3 regions of the Colwellia sp. BRX8-9 genome follow, and region 1 is predicted to be linked to each of the others. Evidence: predicted binding sites of a transcription regulator. Region 1 holds the regulator's gene; each other region holds the start of a gene.
The links. Region 1 encodes sigma-54, which starts transcription at its own class of promoters, with help from an activator protein. Its sites were predicted from a motif close to GTTGGCACGNNNNTNGNNT; they were not measured.

Region 1 (5,445 bases):
GATCGGTGTTTTCCACCCGTACAACCAATGGCGATAGTAATATAGCTGCGATTGTTTCTTTCTAAGTGGGGTAACCATGTCATCATAAAACTGTTAATTTGCCAGATAAATTTAGTGACAATCGGTTGGCTAGCAAGAAAGTCTCGCACGGGTTGATCTAAACCGGTAAAACCTTTTAAGTCTGTTTCCCAAAAAGGGTTAGGCAGAAAACGTGCATCAAAAACATAATCTGCGTCTTGTGGTACACCGTGTTTAAAGCCAAAAGATTCAAACACCACCACCATAGATGCCGAGGTTTTGCCCAAAATTCGCTCACGCACTAAATCAGATAATTGATGAGGTGATAACTGGCTGGTATTAATATACAAACCCGCACGCGTGGAAATAGGCTCAAGCAGCTTTTTCTCTAAAGAGATGGCTTGGTCGAGTGGGATATTTTGTTTAATCAAAGGATGTAAACGACGCGTTTCACTAAAACGTCGAATAAGATCAGAGTCATCAGCATCTAAATACAGAATATCGAGTTTTACTGTTTTTGGTAGATAATCTAATATTTCTGAAACGTCATTAGGATCATTGGGTAAGTTACGTACATCTAAACTAACCGCTACTTTGTCGTAATCATTAATAACGGTATGCGCTAATGCAGGCAATAAATTCACCGGAATATTATCGACACAGTAGTAGCCTAAATCTTCGAGTACACGTAAGGCGACACTTTTACCTGACCCTGAGCGACCACTGACTATCAAGAGTTTCATTTGAGTTTTCCTGGATTATTATTAGATTTTATTAACGTTTAGCATGCTTTATTAAAGTAAAAAGCTCTTGCGAATTTTGGCATTTTCTTACTTGCTTTGCGAACTGTTTAGTACTAAATATTTGCGCAATACTTTGTAAGGTATCTAAATGTTGTTGGCAGTTTTCTTCGGGGACAAATAACGCAATAATAATATCGACAGCACGGTTGTCTATCGCATCAAATTCAACGGCTTGTTCACTGGTCAGCAATACAGCAATAACTTGTGACGTGTTGGTTAATCGACCATGAGGAATCGCAATGCCATTTCCTATGCCGGTAGAGCCAACCTTTTCACGCGCCATTAAGCTTTCGAATAATTGATGAGTATCAATATTGTCGAATTTTTTTGCCGCAGTTGTGCTAATTATTTCAAGGAGTTTTTTTTTGCTTGTACCCTTAATCGCACACAGGGTGCAATCAAGGGTAAGGATATCTTGCAACTTCATTATACTACTTAGATTCTTTGGTGAGTGAACAGGCGATAAACAGCATTAATGCTGATTCGTTTTACCTTTGTACTTCAATATTTGCCGGTCAAGCTTAACAACAAGACTATCAATAGAGGCATACATGTCAGCATTTTCAGCTTTTGCATGTAAATCAGAGCCACTAACGTGAACAGTCGCTTCAGCAATTTGATTTGATTTTTCAACGGTGAGAACAACATGAACATTATTGATATGATCAAAATGTCGGCTTAATTTTGCCATCTTAGTCGTGACGTTTTCTCGTAAAGCTTCGGTAATGTCAACATGGTGGCCAGAAAGATTAATTTGCATAAGCTTAATTCCTCATCTTTTCGTTAAAGTAAACTTTTTCGTTGGTTAGAAGGTGGAATAGAAAGTGACTCTCGATATTTTGCTATGGTGCGTCGAGCTACATTTATCCCTTGATCGGCTAATAAATCAGCCATTTTACTATCACTAAGTGGTTTTGCTGGGATTTCGGCAGCAACAAATTTTTTGATTAATGCACGAATAGCTGTTGATGAGCATTCGCCACCGCTTTCGGTGCCAACATGGCTTGAGAAGAAAAACTTCAGTTCGAAAATTCCACGTGGCGTATGCATGTACTTTTGTGTCGTCACTCGTGAAATGGTTGATTCATGCATATCGACAGCTTCGGCAATATCATTTAAAACCATTGGACGCATGGCTTCATTACCATGTTCAAAAAAGCCAATTTGACGTTGCACAATACAGTTTGACACTTTTAATAAGGTATCATTACGGCTTTCTAAGCTTTTAATAAACCATTTAGCTTCTTGTAAATTTGAGCGAATAAATTGTGTGTCCGCTGTCGACTTCATCGAACGTGACATCGAAGCATATTGCTGATTCACCGAAAGTTTTGGCGCAGTATCAGGGTTTAATTCGACCACCCAACGGCCATTTTTCTTTTCAACAGACACATCAGGAATAACATACTGATCGTCACTCTTCATCACACTATCGCCGGGTCTAGGATCAAGTGATTGAATAAGACGCACCACTTCGCGCAGTTGCTCTTCTTTCAGTCGAGTTTTACGCATTAATGTACGATAGTCTCGGCTACCCAGCAGATTAATATGGTCACGCAAAACTAACTTACTTTCTGCTAACCAAGGTGTAGCGGGGTCAAATTGATTAAGTTGAATGATTAAACATTCTGAAATAGAACGAGCAGCGACACCGACAGGATCAAAGAGGTTAATACGTTTTAGTACCACCTCAATTTCATCAAGCTCTACTCCTTCAATGGCAACACTTTCTAAAATGTCTTCACTAGATACCGTTAAGTAACCGGCGTCATCAACAGCATCAATAATTGCTGTCGCTATAGCGCGGTCTGTTTCGGTAAAAGGGCTTAATTCCATTTGCCAGCGCAAATGATCTTGAATGGAGTCTTGAGTCTCGCCTTGGTAAGTATAATCTTCTGAAGCTGGGCCTGAGCTTGAACTTGCTGCACCGGCCGTGTAGTTATCATCCCAAGTGGTATCCATGTTTAATTCTTCAGGGATATCGTTCTTGTCCATGGCTTCAGTGGTGGTGATTTCATCAATGGTAGGCGTAGCGTCTTCGCTACCATCAGAAGCAGGGGCTTCTTTAACGTCACCATTACCGGCAGTGTGAGCTTCTTCAAGGTTGTCAGTACTTTTATCTTCGGGATTATTTGAAGACTCATCCATTTCTAATAATGGATTACTTTCTAAGGCTTCCTGAATTTCTTGTTGAAGCTCTAACGTAGACAGTTGCAGCAATTTGATTGCTTGCTGCAATTGTGGCGTCATGGTTAATTGTTGTCCTATGCGGAGTTGTAGAGTAGGGCGCATTTAGGTCATTAACTTCCTATTATTTTTAATGGGATATTTTCGTTTTTTTCATACGAAGATACTATTCATTTACTGACTACTATAGCGTGAATTGTTCACCAAGGTATACATCTCTTACGTGTTGATTTGCAAGAATTTGATCTGCAGTACCTTCTGCAATAAGTTCACCATGACTAACAATATACGCATGTTCACATACATCGAGAGTTTCACGTACATTGTGATCAGTGATCAACACACCAATGCCACGTTCTTTTAAGTGTAGAATAATTTTTTTAATATCACCTACTGAAATTGGGTCAACACCAGCAAAAGGTTCATCTAATAAAATAAATTTTGGTTCAGCAGCTAATGCGCGAGCAATTTCTACTCGGCGGCGTTCACCACCAGATAAGCTCATGCCTAAATTATCTTTGATATGACCTATGTTGAATTCTTCAACAAGATGTTCTAATTTTTCTTCGCGTTCAGCATCTGATAATTCTTTTCGTGTTTGTAAAATAGCCATAATATTGTCGTAAACACTGAGTTTTCGAAAAATAGAGGCTTCTTGTGGTAAATATCCGATGCCTTTTCTCGCACGCTCATGCATAGGCGCTAACGTCAGGTTTTCGTCATTTAAGATAATATCGCCACTATCACTTTCAACTAACCCCACAATCATATAAAAAGAAGTTGTTTTTCCGGCACCATTTGGGCCCAGTAAACCGACTATTTGTCCTGCTGAAACTTGCATACTGACATTTTTAACCACTTTTCTGCCTTTATAGGCTTTGGCAAGGCCTTTTGCCATTAGGGTGCTAGTGCTCATAAATTAATTTTTTCCTGAGTTTTCGCGTCTGTGGTTGTCGCTTTAATTTTTTCTTTCGGCTGAAAAATCGTTTTAGTGCGTTCGTTAGATTTACTTTCAGCATTAACATACTGAGTGGCAATATTGTAAGTAATTCTACTGCCACTAACCTCACTACCTTCTTGCTGTAATAACGCATTTCCTGAAATTATCACTAAATTATTTGCGGGCTCATATCTTATTTCGTCTGCTTGTAAGCTAAGAGGAGTGCCATCGGCTAAGGTTTGTTTAAAGGTTGCTGGCTTCCCTTTAGCGATATAGGTTTTTTCTTCACTGCCAGATTGAGTCAGCACTTGTACTAAATCAGCACGTATAACTAATGAACCTTGAGTGATCACCACGTTATCAATATAGCTGAATATTTTATTTTTAAGATCAACGGCTTGTCTTGAAGCGTTAATTTCAATCTTTTGTTTTATATCAAATTTTTCAGCGAAAGCTGACGAAAATAGCGGAGTTGATAACAATAAGCACAGTAGGCTATTTTTTAACAATTTCATAAATTGATTTCACATGTTTAGTTAGTGTCATTTGGTTGGTGTTTAAGTCGACAATTAAACCTTTACCATCGATGGTAAATCCTTTACCGATAATTTTAATTTCTTGTTCTGAACTTATGATGTTAGTTTTTAGATCAAGTTCAAAGTATTTTCCTTGAACTTCTTGTAATAAGCTATCGGGATCTGTTGCTAACAGGCGGACATGCTTTGCTAATTTTACCCGGTTGTTATTGTATAATATGCCTTCATTGGCAGATATTTTCCATGCGGGCGCATCATTTTTTGGATGAAGTGTGTATTGAGGAAACTCAAAGTTGGTAATACTTAACTCAGGGTAATGTTCCATACGATGGGCATCAACAACATAAGCTAAGCTTCCTTGATGTTTATAAACATTACTGTGTAAATTTTCGGCAATAAAATCAGGGGTCAGCGTCTTATCAATCGCTTGTAATTGTGGTGCTGAGGAATTTCTCCATTCAATTATACCGTAAACGCCTCCCGCAATTAGAAAAAACAACAAGGTTAAACTATAAAGTCGATTCATATACTCGCACCCGAAGCATTTGCTAAGGTGTTTTGGCTAAGCATGATTAAATCGCATATTTCTCGAACAGCACCAAAACCGCCATGGTTAAAAGTGGTGTAATTTGCGATAGATAAAATACTTGGGTGGGCATCTTTAACAGCAATACCCAAGCCTACAGCGTTGATACACTCATAATCAGGCATATCATCACCAATATAAGCAATTTCCTCGAGGGATAGCTTTAATTGCTTAGCCATCGTTTTCAAGGCGGGTAATTTATTTTCTTCACCTTGCACTATATATTTAACATTTAAGGCTGACATACGTGTTGCGACAATATTTGATGTTCTCCCGGTGATCACCGCTACATCGACACCGCTGGCGCCTAATGCTTTTATGCCGTAGCCATCTTTAGTGTGAAAAGCTTTTAATTCTTCACCATCGTTACCCAAA
Region 2 (5,445 bases), on a different contig from region 1:
TTATCCTTAAATAAACGCGTTAAGTTTTTCGCCTAAGTTGCTAAATTTCAATGGCAATGTTTATGTGTAATAGCACAAACATGAATGCGGAGTAATATTCATGCCTAAAATGAAAACTAACAAAGGTGCTGCGAAGCGCTTTAAAAAAACAGCCTCTGGCTACAAGTTCAAACAAGCTGGCCTTCGTCATATCTTGACTAAGCGTCGTACTAAAGTTAAACGTCATCTTCGTGCTAAGTGCATGATTTCGGCGGCTGACATTAAGTCAGTTAAAAAACTTTTACGTCACGGTTAATAGGAGAGATATAGAATGGCTAGAGTAAAACGTGGTGTACAAGCTCGTGCACGTCACAAGAAGGTTCTAAAGCAAGCTAAAGGTTATTACGGAGCACGTAGCCGTGTTTACCGTGTTGCTTATCAAGCAGTAACTAAAGCAGGTCAGTACGCTTACCGCGATCGTCGTCAACGTAAACGTCAATTCCGTCAGCTTTGGATCACTCGTATAAATGCAGCAGCTCGCATAAACGGTTTATCTTACAGTGTTTTCATTAATGGTCTTAAAAAGGCTGCTATTGAAATCGATCGTAAGATCCTAGCTGATATTGCAGTATACGACAAAGCAACATTCACATTCTTAGTTGAAAAAGCGAAAGCTGCTTTAGCTGCATAGAACTTGAAAAAGCTTTGAGATAAGGACGCCATTAGGCGTCCTTTTCTTTTTTTAATTATACTAACTTGTTCTTTAGCTCACTTTCTGCGTTTTAAAGTACTTACTAATAGTTATTAGCACCGTTCTTTACTTTGGAAATTAAACTAAACACCTTGGTTATAATGTATTAAAATGTTTTTATTAATTATACCGAATACTATTTTATCTTTTGGGATAACGCGCAAAGATATTATTCGCTACAATTAATATTAACTTGATAATTAAGGTTTAAACCGATGAGTCTTGCAGATCAAATTTTAGCGGTAAATAATGATTTACCTATTCGTACCGATGCACCAGTTCACAGCGGTAAAGTGCGCAGTGTTTATTGGTTAACCGACGCGGATAGTAAGCGACTAATTCAAGAGAAAGGCTATGATGTTGCCGACGACACACCTTTAGCCATTATGGTTATTAGTGATCGTATTTCTGCTTTTGAATGTATTTGGCAAGGCGAAGGTGGTATGCAAGGTGTACCTGGAAAAGGTGCATCACTGAATGCTATATCAAATCATTGGTTTAAATTATTTAAAGATCAAGGTCTAGCCGATAGTCATATTCTTGATATTCCACATCCGTTTGTTTGGATCGTACAAAAAGCTAAACCTGTAATGATTGAAGCTATCTGTCGTCAGTATATTACCGGTTCTATGTGGCGTTCATACGTAAAAGGTGAACGTGATTTTTGTGGTATCGAATTAGCTGAAGGATTATTGAAAGATTCAAAGCTACCTGAACTTCTACAAACACCTTCAACAAAAGGTATTTTAGAAGGCATTCCGGGCGTTCCTGCGATTGATGATGTTAATATTACTCGCAAAAATATTGAAGATAATTTTGAAGCCTTTAATTTTAAAACGCCTGATGATATTACTTTATACGAAAAATTATTAACGGAAGGTTTTGACGTTATTTCTGATGCGTTGGCAAAGCTTGACCAAATCTTTGTAGATACTAAGTTTGAATTTGGCTATGTAAAAGATAAAGCTGGCAACGACAAGTTAATTTATATGGACGAAGTGGGTACGCCTGATTCTTCACGTATTTGGGATGGCGAGCAATATCGTGCCGGTAAAGTGGTTGAAAACTCGAAAGAAGGTTTCCGCCAATTACTTTTAGCACATTTCCCTGATGCTGATATTTTATTAAATAAAAATCGCATGGACGAGCGCTTAGCTTTAGCTCGCAACAATGAGTTACCGGCATCCGTATTAATGGATGTGTCACAAACATACACAGCGATCGCTGAGAAAATTACCGGTCAAAAAATTGTTTTGTCTGCTAACCCTAAAGCTGAAATTATTGATATTTTACGCGAGCAGTATCAGCTAATCGATTAAGTCGTTATTGTCTCTGCTTAAAAGCTCTACACCCGTAGGGCTTTTTTTTTGTGCGCTATTTACCATCTCTAACCTTTGCTAATACTAAACCTTCAATTTTGCCCTTTACACTTTTTCTTAAACATAAAATCTGACTAATGGTCATAATCTGCGCACCAATATGGTGTTTGGGTTGTGTTTGTGTGTAACATTTTGGTGCATTTGAGCGGTGTAATATTAATTATTATTTTTTAACTTATTGTTTTTTAATTGATTGTCTCTTTGGGCACAAATGGTGCTTAAATAAATTTATATAAACAATCTTAAATAATATGCACTAAAGGTGAACAAATGAAGTTGATAACCGCAATAATCAAACCTTTTAAACTCGATGATGTTCGTGAAGCACTCAGTGAGATAGGTCTAGAAGGATTAACGTTAAGCGAAGTTAATGGTTTTGGCCGTCAAAAAGGTCATACCGAACTTTATCGTGGTGCCGAATATGTTGTCGATTTTTTACCAAAAATGAAACTTGAGCTCGCTGTTAAGGATGAAATGGTTGAGCGTGTTATCGACACTATTCTCGAAACAGCACAAACAGGAAAAATAGGTGACGGTAAGATATTTGTCACTAACATCGAACATATTGTTAGGATCAGAACAGGTGAAACAGATAATGAAGCTATTTAAACAGTTACACTCAAGCATAACGATGAATAAAGTATTAACACTTTTTGTTTTACTTTTGTCCGCGGTCGCATTGCCAAGTTTTGCCAGCAATGACGAATTGAACGGCGCAAATACGGCGTGGATCCTCACATCAACGGCTCTAGTCCTAATGATGACCTTACCCGGACTCGCTTTATTTTACGGTGGATTAGTTCGACGTAAAAATATTCTTTCTATTCTTATGCAGTGTTTTTCAATTGCTGCTCTTTCTTCGATACTTTGGTTTGTGGTCGGTTATAGCTTAGCCTTTGGTGAAGGTAATGCGTGGATAGGGGATTTTAGCAAAGTACTTATGATGGGAATAACCAAAGAAACCCTTGTTGGTGATATTCCGGAAAGCTTGTTTGCTTTATTTCAAATGACGTTTGCGGTTATTACTCCAGCACTTATTATTGGCGCTTATGCAGAAAGAATGAAGTTTTCTGCAGTCTTAATTTTTAGTGGCTTATGGTTGCTAGCGGTTTATGCTCCGGTAACTCATTGGGTTTGGGGCGGCGGTTGGTTAGGCCAAATGGGCATTTATGATTTTGCCGGTGGTATTGTGGTGCATATTACCTGTGGTGTTGCCGCATTGGTTGCTGCTGTTGTTTTAGGTCCTCGATATGGTTTCCCTCGAACGCCTATGTTGCCACATAACTTAACCATGACTATTACGGGGGCAGGTTTGCTTTGGGTCGGTTGGTTTGGTTTCAATGGTGGTAGTGCCTTAGCCGCCAATGGTGACGCAGCAATGGCTATGTTAGTCACGCATTTATCCGCTTCAGCAGGTGCACTGACTTGGGCTGCTATTGAATGGAAAAAATTTGGTAAAGCGAGTGTCTTAGGCGCGGTAACGGGCATGGTTGCCGGTTTAGGGACAATAACACCTGCATCAGGTTTTGTTGGCCCAGGTGGCGCACTAGTTATAGGAATTTCTGCGGGTTTTATTTGTTTTTATTCAACGGTCTATATTAAACAAAAGTTAAAAATTGACGATTCTTTAGATGTTTTTCCCGTGCATGGTGTCGGGGGTATTTTAGGCACTTTATTAGCGGGTGTGTTTTCTTCTACAGAGCTAGGCGCTTTTAGTGGTTATGGTTATGCAGAGGGTATCACCACGATGTTAGGGCAGGTCAGTGTTCAATTAGTGGGAATTGGCGCTGTTATTGTCTATACGGCGGTTGTCTCTTACCTGTTGTTTAAGCTTGTTTCCTTGATGACTAAAGGCTTAAGGGTTGATAAAGAACAAGAAATAACGGGCCTTGATTTAATTGAACATGATGAATCAGGGTATAATTTGTAGTTAAATTTTGTGATTTAGACGTCAAAAAACAGCAAGGCCTTTATTGAAATAGAGGCCTTTTTCTTATCTGAGCTGTTTTTTCAGTAAAAGCACTCTTTTCACTACATAATCAATTGATTTTTGTGTAAAATCATACACCATTTATATTAATACCATCAGTCTAGCCAAAACCTTCAAATTTACTGAACGGTTTTAGAGCCGTTTTAGAGGAACTCATGAATTTAGACGATATAATATTGCAGGCAGAACAAGCTATTTCTGCAGCAAAAGATCCAGTAGAGCTTGATCAAGTTCGCGTTAATTTTTTAGGTAAGAAAGGTTTGTTCACTGAGCAAATGAAGGGCTTAAGTAAATTACCTAAAGAAGAAAAACCTAAAGCAGGGCAAGTGATCAATATTGCTAAGCAGCAAGTACAAAAATTATTAACCGAACGTGGTGAGTTATTGCGTGCAGAGGTTATTGCTAAACAGTTAGCTGCTGAGTCTATTGATGTAACATTGCCAGGGCGTAGTAATGACCTAGGTGGTTTACACCCAGTAACACGTACTATTGAGCGTATAGAAAGCTTTTTTGGTGATTTAGGTTTTTCTGTTAAAGAAGGTCCTGAGGTTGAAGACGATTTTCATAATTTTGATGCACTGAATATTCCAGAGCACCATCCTGCACGTCAAGACCATGACACTTTTTACTTCAATCCTAAGTTAGTTTTACGTACACAGACTTCTGGTGTACAAATTCGTACTATGGAAAAAGAGCAACCGCCTTTACGTATTATATCTCCAGGCAAAGTTTATCGTAATGATTACGATCAAACGCATACGCCAATGTTCCACCAAGTTGAAGGCTTAATGGTTGATAAAGATGTTAGCTTTACGCATCTTAAAGGTATTTTACACGACTTCTTACATCACTTTTTTGAAGAAGAAGTTGAAATTCGTTTCCGTCCTTCTTATTTCCCTTTTACTGAACCTTCAGCAGAAGTGGATATTATGGGCAAAAATGGCAAATGGTTAGAAGTTTTAGGTTGCGGTATGGTTCATCCTAACGTTTTAAAATCAGTAGGTATTGACCCTGAAGTATACACAGGTTTTGCTTTTGGCATGGGCGTTGAACGCTTAACCATGTTGCGCTACGGTGTAAACGATTTACGTTCATTCTTCGAAAATGATCTTCGCTTCTTAAAACAGTTCAAGTAGGAAAGCCAACAATGAAATTTAGTGAATCTTGGTTACGTGAGTGGGTTAATCCTGCTATTTCATCGAGTGAGTTAGCTCATCAAATAACTATGGCCGGCTTAGAAGTTGACGCTGTAGAACCTGTTGCGGGTGAATTTACCGGTGTATTAATTGGTGAAGTTGTTGAATGTGGACCTCACCCTGACGCAGACAAATTACAAGTAACAAAAA
Region 3 (5,445 bases), on a different contig from region 1:
TGCATGGTTTATTTCAGCAAGCAATACTTTTAATCCTGATGGAACATCCTGATATATCGTATTTTTATTAGGCAAAGACAAGGTTTTATTTTTCAATTTATTCAAATTAAAATTAAGAATTAAGTATATTTAAAGCACAATTCACACCAGAATTTTAATTACATTTATATCAATTGGTTAGGATTGTCCTTTGATTTTTATACTCGTTTTTATTAGTTTGTGATGCAAAGATGCACCAAAATAACCTCTTCCGGGATTGAACTGTTTAAACACCTTAGCATGTAGAATTGGGATAATTAATCTTCGCGTATGCAGACTTTTTTTTAGCAGATGCTAAGTGAGTCATATTAGGCTTAAATTTAATGATGAATGGTAAAAAATAAAAATCCCAGCACCGTTAACTTCGCTAGGATTTTTATGAAAATAAAGGATGAAATCCTTAACCAAATATTTCTAATTTTCCATCAGTAACACGTGTTTCATAGGTCTTAATCGCTAAAGTATCATCATCTAAACAGGCTCCTGAATTTAAAACAAAGCGTTGTTTTAATAAGGGTGAAGCAACGTAAATATTACCTTTAGTTTCACCAATTAAACCGCGGTATAAAACGTTTGCTTTACCAAAGGGATCAAAGTTAGAAATAGCATAAACGGTGTCCTTGCCTACTTGGAATAAAGCCACTTGTTCTTTGTTTGCTAATAATGCACAAACACCTGAGTTTTTAATTAAATCACTGGTTGAGCAAATGGTTTGCCAGCTATTTTCTGTTGTCATTTTATTTTCCTTATTCGTAAACGTATTTATGCAGGTGTTAAATCAACGGCTTGAATTTGAACGCCATATTTTTTCTCATCACCTTGAGCGGGTCTAATTTGATCACGCTCAGTAACGAATTCGATGTTGCCATCGACAGTGTCAGAGTTAACAAACTGACGAAAACGCTTTAATTGCTCTTCACTTTCGATGGTTGTTTTCCACTCACATTGATAGGTATCAACGACATTTTGCATTTGCTTTTCTAATTCATCATTAATCCCTAAGTGATCGTCCTTAACTATTTTCTCCATGTAGGCTAAGCCGCCTTCTAGGTTTTCTAACCAGACAGAAGTACGGGTTAAACGATCTGCGGTACGCACATAAAACATTAAGTAACGATCTATATATTTCACTAAGGTTTCATCATCTAAATCAGTCGCGAATAAGTCGCCATGGCGAGGCTTCATGCCGCCATTGCCACTGACGTACAAGTTCCAGCCGTTTTCAGTAGCAATAATACCAATGTCTTTACTTTGTGCTTCAGCACACTCGCGTGTACAGCCCGAAACCGCAAACTTAATTTTATGAGGAGAACGCAAGCCCTTGTAGCGATCTTCTAAGAAAATGGCCATTGCCATGCTGTCTTGTTGGCCGTAACGACACCAAGTGCTGCCAACACAAGATTTAACCGTACGTAACGATTTGCCATAGGCATGACCAGTTTCCATACCTGCATCAATTAAGCGTTTCCATATCGCCGGTAATTGGTCAACACGTGCGCCGAATAAGTCGATACGTTGGCCGCCTGTTACTTTGGTATATAGGTTATATTCTTTAGCGACTTCACCAATAACAATTAACTTATCTGGGGTTACTTCACCGCCTGGCATACGGGGAACGACAGAATAAGTACCATCTTTTTGCATATTACCTAGAAAGACATCATTGGTGTCTTGTAGTGATACATGGTCTGGTTTTAATATGTAATCGTTCCAAACCGAAGCGAGAATAGACGCAGCTGCTGGCTTACAAATTTCACAGCCTAAACCTGAACCGTGTTTTTCTACTAAAAGGTCAAAGGTTTTAATTTGTTCTGCTTGCACAATGTGAAATAACTCAACCCGGCTGTAAGCAAAATGTTCGCAAAGGTCAGTGCTAATTTCTACCCCACGTTTTTCTAATTCGTGATCTGTTACTTTTTTCAATAAGGCGGCACAACCGCCACAGCCTGTTCCTGCTTTCGTTGAAGACTTTACTTCACCGACATCAACGGCGCCACAATCAATAGCAGCAATAATATCGCCTTTGGTGACATTCAAACATGAGCAGATAGTCGCGGTATTAGGTAAAGCATCCACGCCTAAGGTGGGTTTTTCGCCTGAGCTGGGTAAAATTAAACCGTCGGGATTTTCTGGTAACTCAATACCATTTAATGCGTATTGCAATAAGGTATCGTATTCACTGGTATCACCCACTAAAACCGCACCTATTAATTCTTTACCATTGGCACTGACTACTATTTTTTTATAAATTTGGTCAGGTTGATTTGAATAGACGTAGCTTTTACAACCTTGAGTACGGCCATGAGCATCGCCGATCGATCCCACATCCATACCCATTAATTTTAGTTTAGTGCTCATATCTGCACCAGTGAACTGCTGTTCACCGCCAATAATGTTATCGGCAGCCACTTTAGCCATAGTGTAGCCTGGCGCCACTAAACCAAAAATAAAGTTATTCCACAAAGCACACTCACCAATAGCGTAAATATTTTCGTTAGAGGTTTTACAGTTGTTATCAACCACAATGCCGCCTCGCTCGCCAACCGCTAAATCAAATTCACGTGCCAAATTATCATAGGGGCGAATACCGGCTGAGAATAAGATAACGTCAGTTTCTAAATGTGTTCCATCGGCAAAATTCATTCGGTGAACACATTCTTCACCGTCGACAATTTCATTGGTGGCTTTTTGCGTATGTACCTGAACACCAATACCTTCGATCATTGAACGCAATAAAGCGCCGCCGTCTTTGTCTAATTGTACGCCCATCAATTGTGGGGCAAACTCTACAACGTGTGTCTGCAGGCCAAGTTCTTTAAGGGCGTTAGCGGCTTCTAAACCTAATAACCCCCCACCAACAACCACACCAACTTTACCCGCTTTAGCTGACGCTTGAATGTCTTCTAAATCTTGAATAGTACGATAAACCAAACAATGGTCACGTTCTTTACCTGGAATAGGGGGAACAAAGGGGTATGATCCTGTCGCCATAACTAATTTATCGTAAGCGAAAATGTCACCCGACTCAGTCGTAACAGTTTTTGCCGCTTTATCAATATTAGTGACTTTTGCGTTAGTAAAAAAATTAACGCCTATTTCGTTGTAATATGCTGGCGTAGTCATGGCTAAATCATCAGCAGTTTTTCCAGAAAAGTACTCTGATAAGTGAACGCGGTCATAAGCTAAACGGTCTTCAGCTGATAGAACGGTAATTTCATAGCCGGTATGTTTCGCCATTTCATCAACAAAGTGATGGCCAACCATGCCATTACCAACGACGACGATCTTCTGAGGTTGTGTACTCATTTTTGGAACCCTACTTCTTTAAATTACTGCTGTATTAGCAGAATTAGATAATGAGTTGTTATTTGCAATAAACGAACCAAGTGGTTTTTTTAATAAATTCAATTAGATAGTGGTTTAGGTGTGAGTTGTAACAGCGATTTTGCACTGCAGTGAAGGCATCAACGCACCAGAGGTGTGCATCATAATAATGAGTGATAAGTGCAAAGGGGAAGAAGTAAAGGGGTAACGGGTTAATTAACTAAAGATACCACCAAGGCAATAAACAATAAGGTTGAGACTAATTGCCAAAAAAAGATAGGATCACGCTTTAACAAGGGTTGGTTTTTGTATTCTTCAACGGCAGATGAACTCGGTTTATTTAAATCACTAAAAAATTCTGAAAAGGCTCTATAGCGCTGTCTTGGATCTGCAGCCGTTGCTTTTTGAAGACTTAAATCTAACCACAAGGGTAACTCAGGTCGAAACTGTTTAATGCTGCGATATTGCATATCGTTATAATTTTTAATAGTGACTTCAGCACGTTGCATTGGTTTGTAAGGAAGTTCACCAGATAACATTTCATAACAAATAACCCCCAATGAGAATAGGTCACTTTGATAATCAGCTTGCATATGCAATAAGGTTTCAGGTGCAATATAATTTAATGAACCGTGTGGTACTTGTTCTTTTATTGTTTCTTGGTTTTCATCAAGTGAAGCGACAAATACGGTGCCGTAATCAATCAATTTAATTTGACCATATTCATCGATCATAATATTGTCGGGCTTTAAGTCGCGGTGAACTAAATCTAAACGTTGAAATGATCGTAATGCGCCGATCACTTGTTTCATTATATCGCGGACCTGCGCAATGCTAGGTTTAGGGTTGTCATGTAACCATTCACCCAGGGTTTGCCCTTTAATGTATTCACATACATGGTATAAAAACTGGCTGTCTTTTTTAGCGGATAATACACGCATGACATTAACGTGTTTAATGCGTTCTCCCACCCAAGCTTCCCGCATAAAACCTTGTAAATAAAAGGCGTCATCTGAAAAGTTAGCAGAGGGTGCTTTTAACACATAAGGCTTATCTGTTTTAACATCGACGACTAAATACAAGTGTGAACGAATACTGGCGTGTATTATTTTTTTAACAAGATAATCATCAAGTTTCTGCCCAACTTTTAATGCTGGAGGGATCGCTTTTGAACTTAGGTCGCGTTCAATTTCTGCCAGTTTCCGATTCGGTATCGCGTCAATATAAACCAGTAAGCAGGTCACATTGTCATGACTACCGCGCTCAAGTGCGGTGGCAACAATTTTTTCAGAAAGAGCTTCTAAGTCAGACTTATTTGGTGATAACGGCAATGAATCAAAGAGTGTTTTAAAAGCAGCTTTACTAACAAAGTCATGAATACCATCACAACTTAGCATAAATAAATCTCCTGCCTGTAAATCGACTTGATAAACATCAACTTCTAAATGGCTATCAGCACCTAATGCGCGTGTTAATAAATCCTGTTGCCCTATTTGTTTACGATTATGATCACGGGTTATAATTTCTAATTGTTGCTGGCGATATTTTGTTATACGGGTATCGCCAACATGAAAAATATAACCGGTGTTTGATTTAGCAATAAGCGCTGAAAAAGTCGTTAGCCATTGAGGTGAGTCTTGATTAACTAGAGCATCAACAAATCCGCTTTGTGAATACAACCAGTTATTTAAACTGCTTAATACTTTAGCGGCAGATTTCTGTGTAGACCATGTTTCGGGCGTAGCAAGATACTCTTGAATAAATTGAGTGACCGCAAGTTGTGAAGCTTCAGCGGCTTTACTTGCGCTCGATACTCCATCTGCGATAGCCACAACCGCGCCTTTAGCGCGTAATTCAAGTTTTTTTGGCACAATAGCAGCAAAAGCGTCTTGGTTTTCTGCCTTTAAACCTTTATGAGAAAAACCACCAAAGCATAGTTGTAAATCTACAACCGTGCTTTGGAGCGTTTGCTTCTCTGTATTGATAACACTCATGTTAGCTTAGTGACCGACATTAATTAATTCAACTGTGCCATCTTCACGTACCTCAGTCATTGTGCCTTTTGGCTCTACCATAAAGAGT

Region 2: a site for sigma-54 is predicted at 2,311-2,329, ahead of H4J70_RS01505 (P-II family nitrogen regulator). Genes of this name have one in related genera too.
Region 3: a site for sigma-54 is predicted at 3,408-3,426, ahead of nirB (nitrite reductase large subunit NirB). Genes of this name have one in related genera too.

The regions. Positions count from the first base shown of each region.
Region 1 is NZ_JACGVN010000002.1:169,467-174,911, forward strand. Features, by position in the region: gene rapZ (RNase adapter RapZ) at 1-761, opposite strand, end outside; gene ptsN (PTS IIA-like nitrogen regulatory protein PtsN) at 793-1,248, opposite strand; gene hpf (ribosome hibernation promoting factor) at 1,294-1,581, opposite strand; gene H4J70_RS02475 (RNA polymerase factor sigma-54) at 1,605-3,113, opposite strand; gene lptB (LPS export ABC transporter ATP-binding protein) at 3,193-3,924, opposite strand; gene lptA (lipopolysaccharide transport periplasmic protein LptA) at 3,921-4,463, opposite strand; gene lptC (LPS export ABC transporter periplasmic protein LptC) at 4,444-5,010, opposite strand; gene kdsC (3-deoxy-manno-octulosonate-8-phosphatase KdsC) at 5,007-5,445, opposite strand, start outside.
Region 2 is NZ_JACGVN010000001.1:311,619-317,063, reverse strand. Features, by position in the region: gene rpmI (50S ribosomal protein L35) at 101-295, shown strand; gene rplT (50S ribosomal protein L20) at 311-670, shown strand; gene H4J70_RS01510 (phosphoribosylaminoimidazolesuccinocarboxamide synthase) at 946-2,049, shown strand; gene H4J70_RS01505 (P-II family nitrogen regulator) at 2,380-2,718, shown strand; gene H4J70_RS01500 (ammonium transporter) at 2,705-4,039, shown strand; gene pheS (phenylalanine--tRNA ligase subunit alpha) at 4,255-5,235, shown strand; gene pheT (phenylalanine--tRNA ligase subunit beta) at 5,247-5,445, shown strand, end outside.
Region 3 is NZ_JACGVN010000004.1:139,978-145,422, reverse strand. Features, by position in the region: gene H4J70_RS04880 (ANTAR domain-containing response regulator) at 1-96, opposite strand, end outside; gene nirD (nitrite reductase small subunit NirD) at 440-775, opposite strand; gene nirB (nitrite reductase large subunit NirB) at 802-3,345, opposite strand; gene H4J70_RS04865 (bifunctional protein-serine/threonine kinase/phosphatase) at 3,576-5,357, opposite strand; gene H4J70_RS04860 (NarK family nitrate/nitrite MFS transporter) at 5,364-5,445, opposite strand, start outside.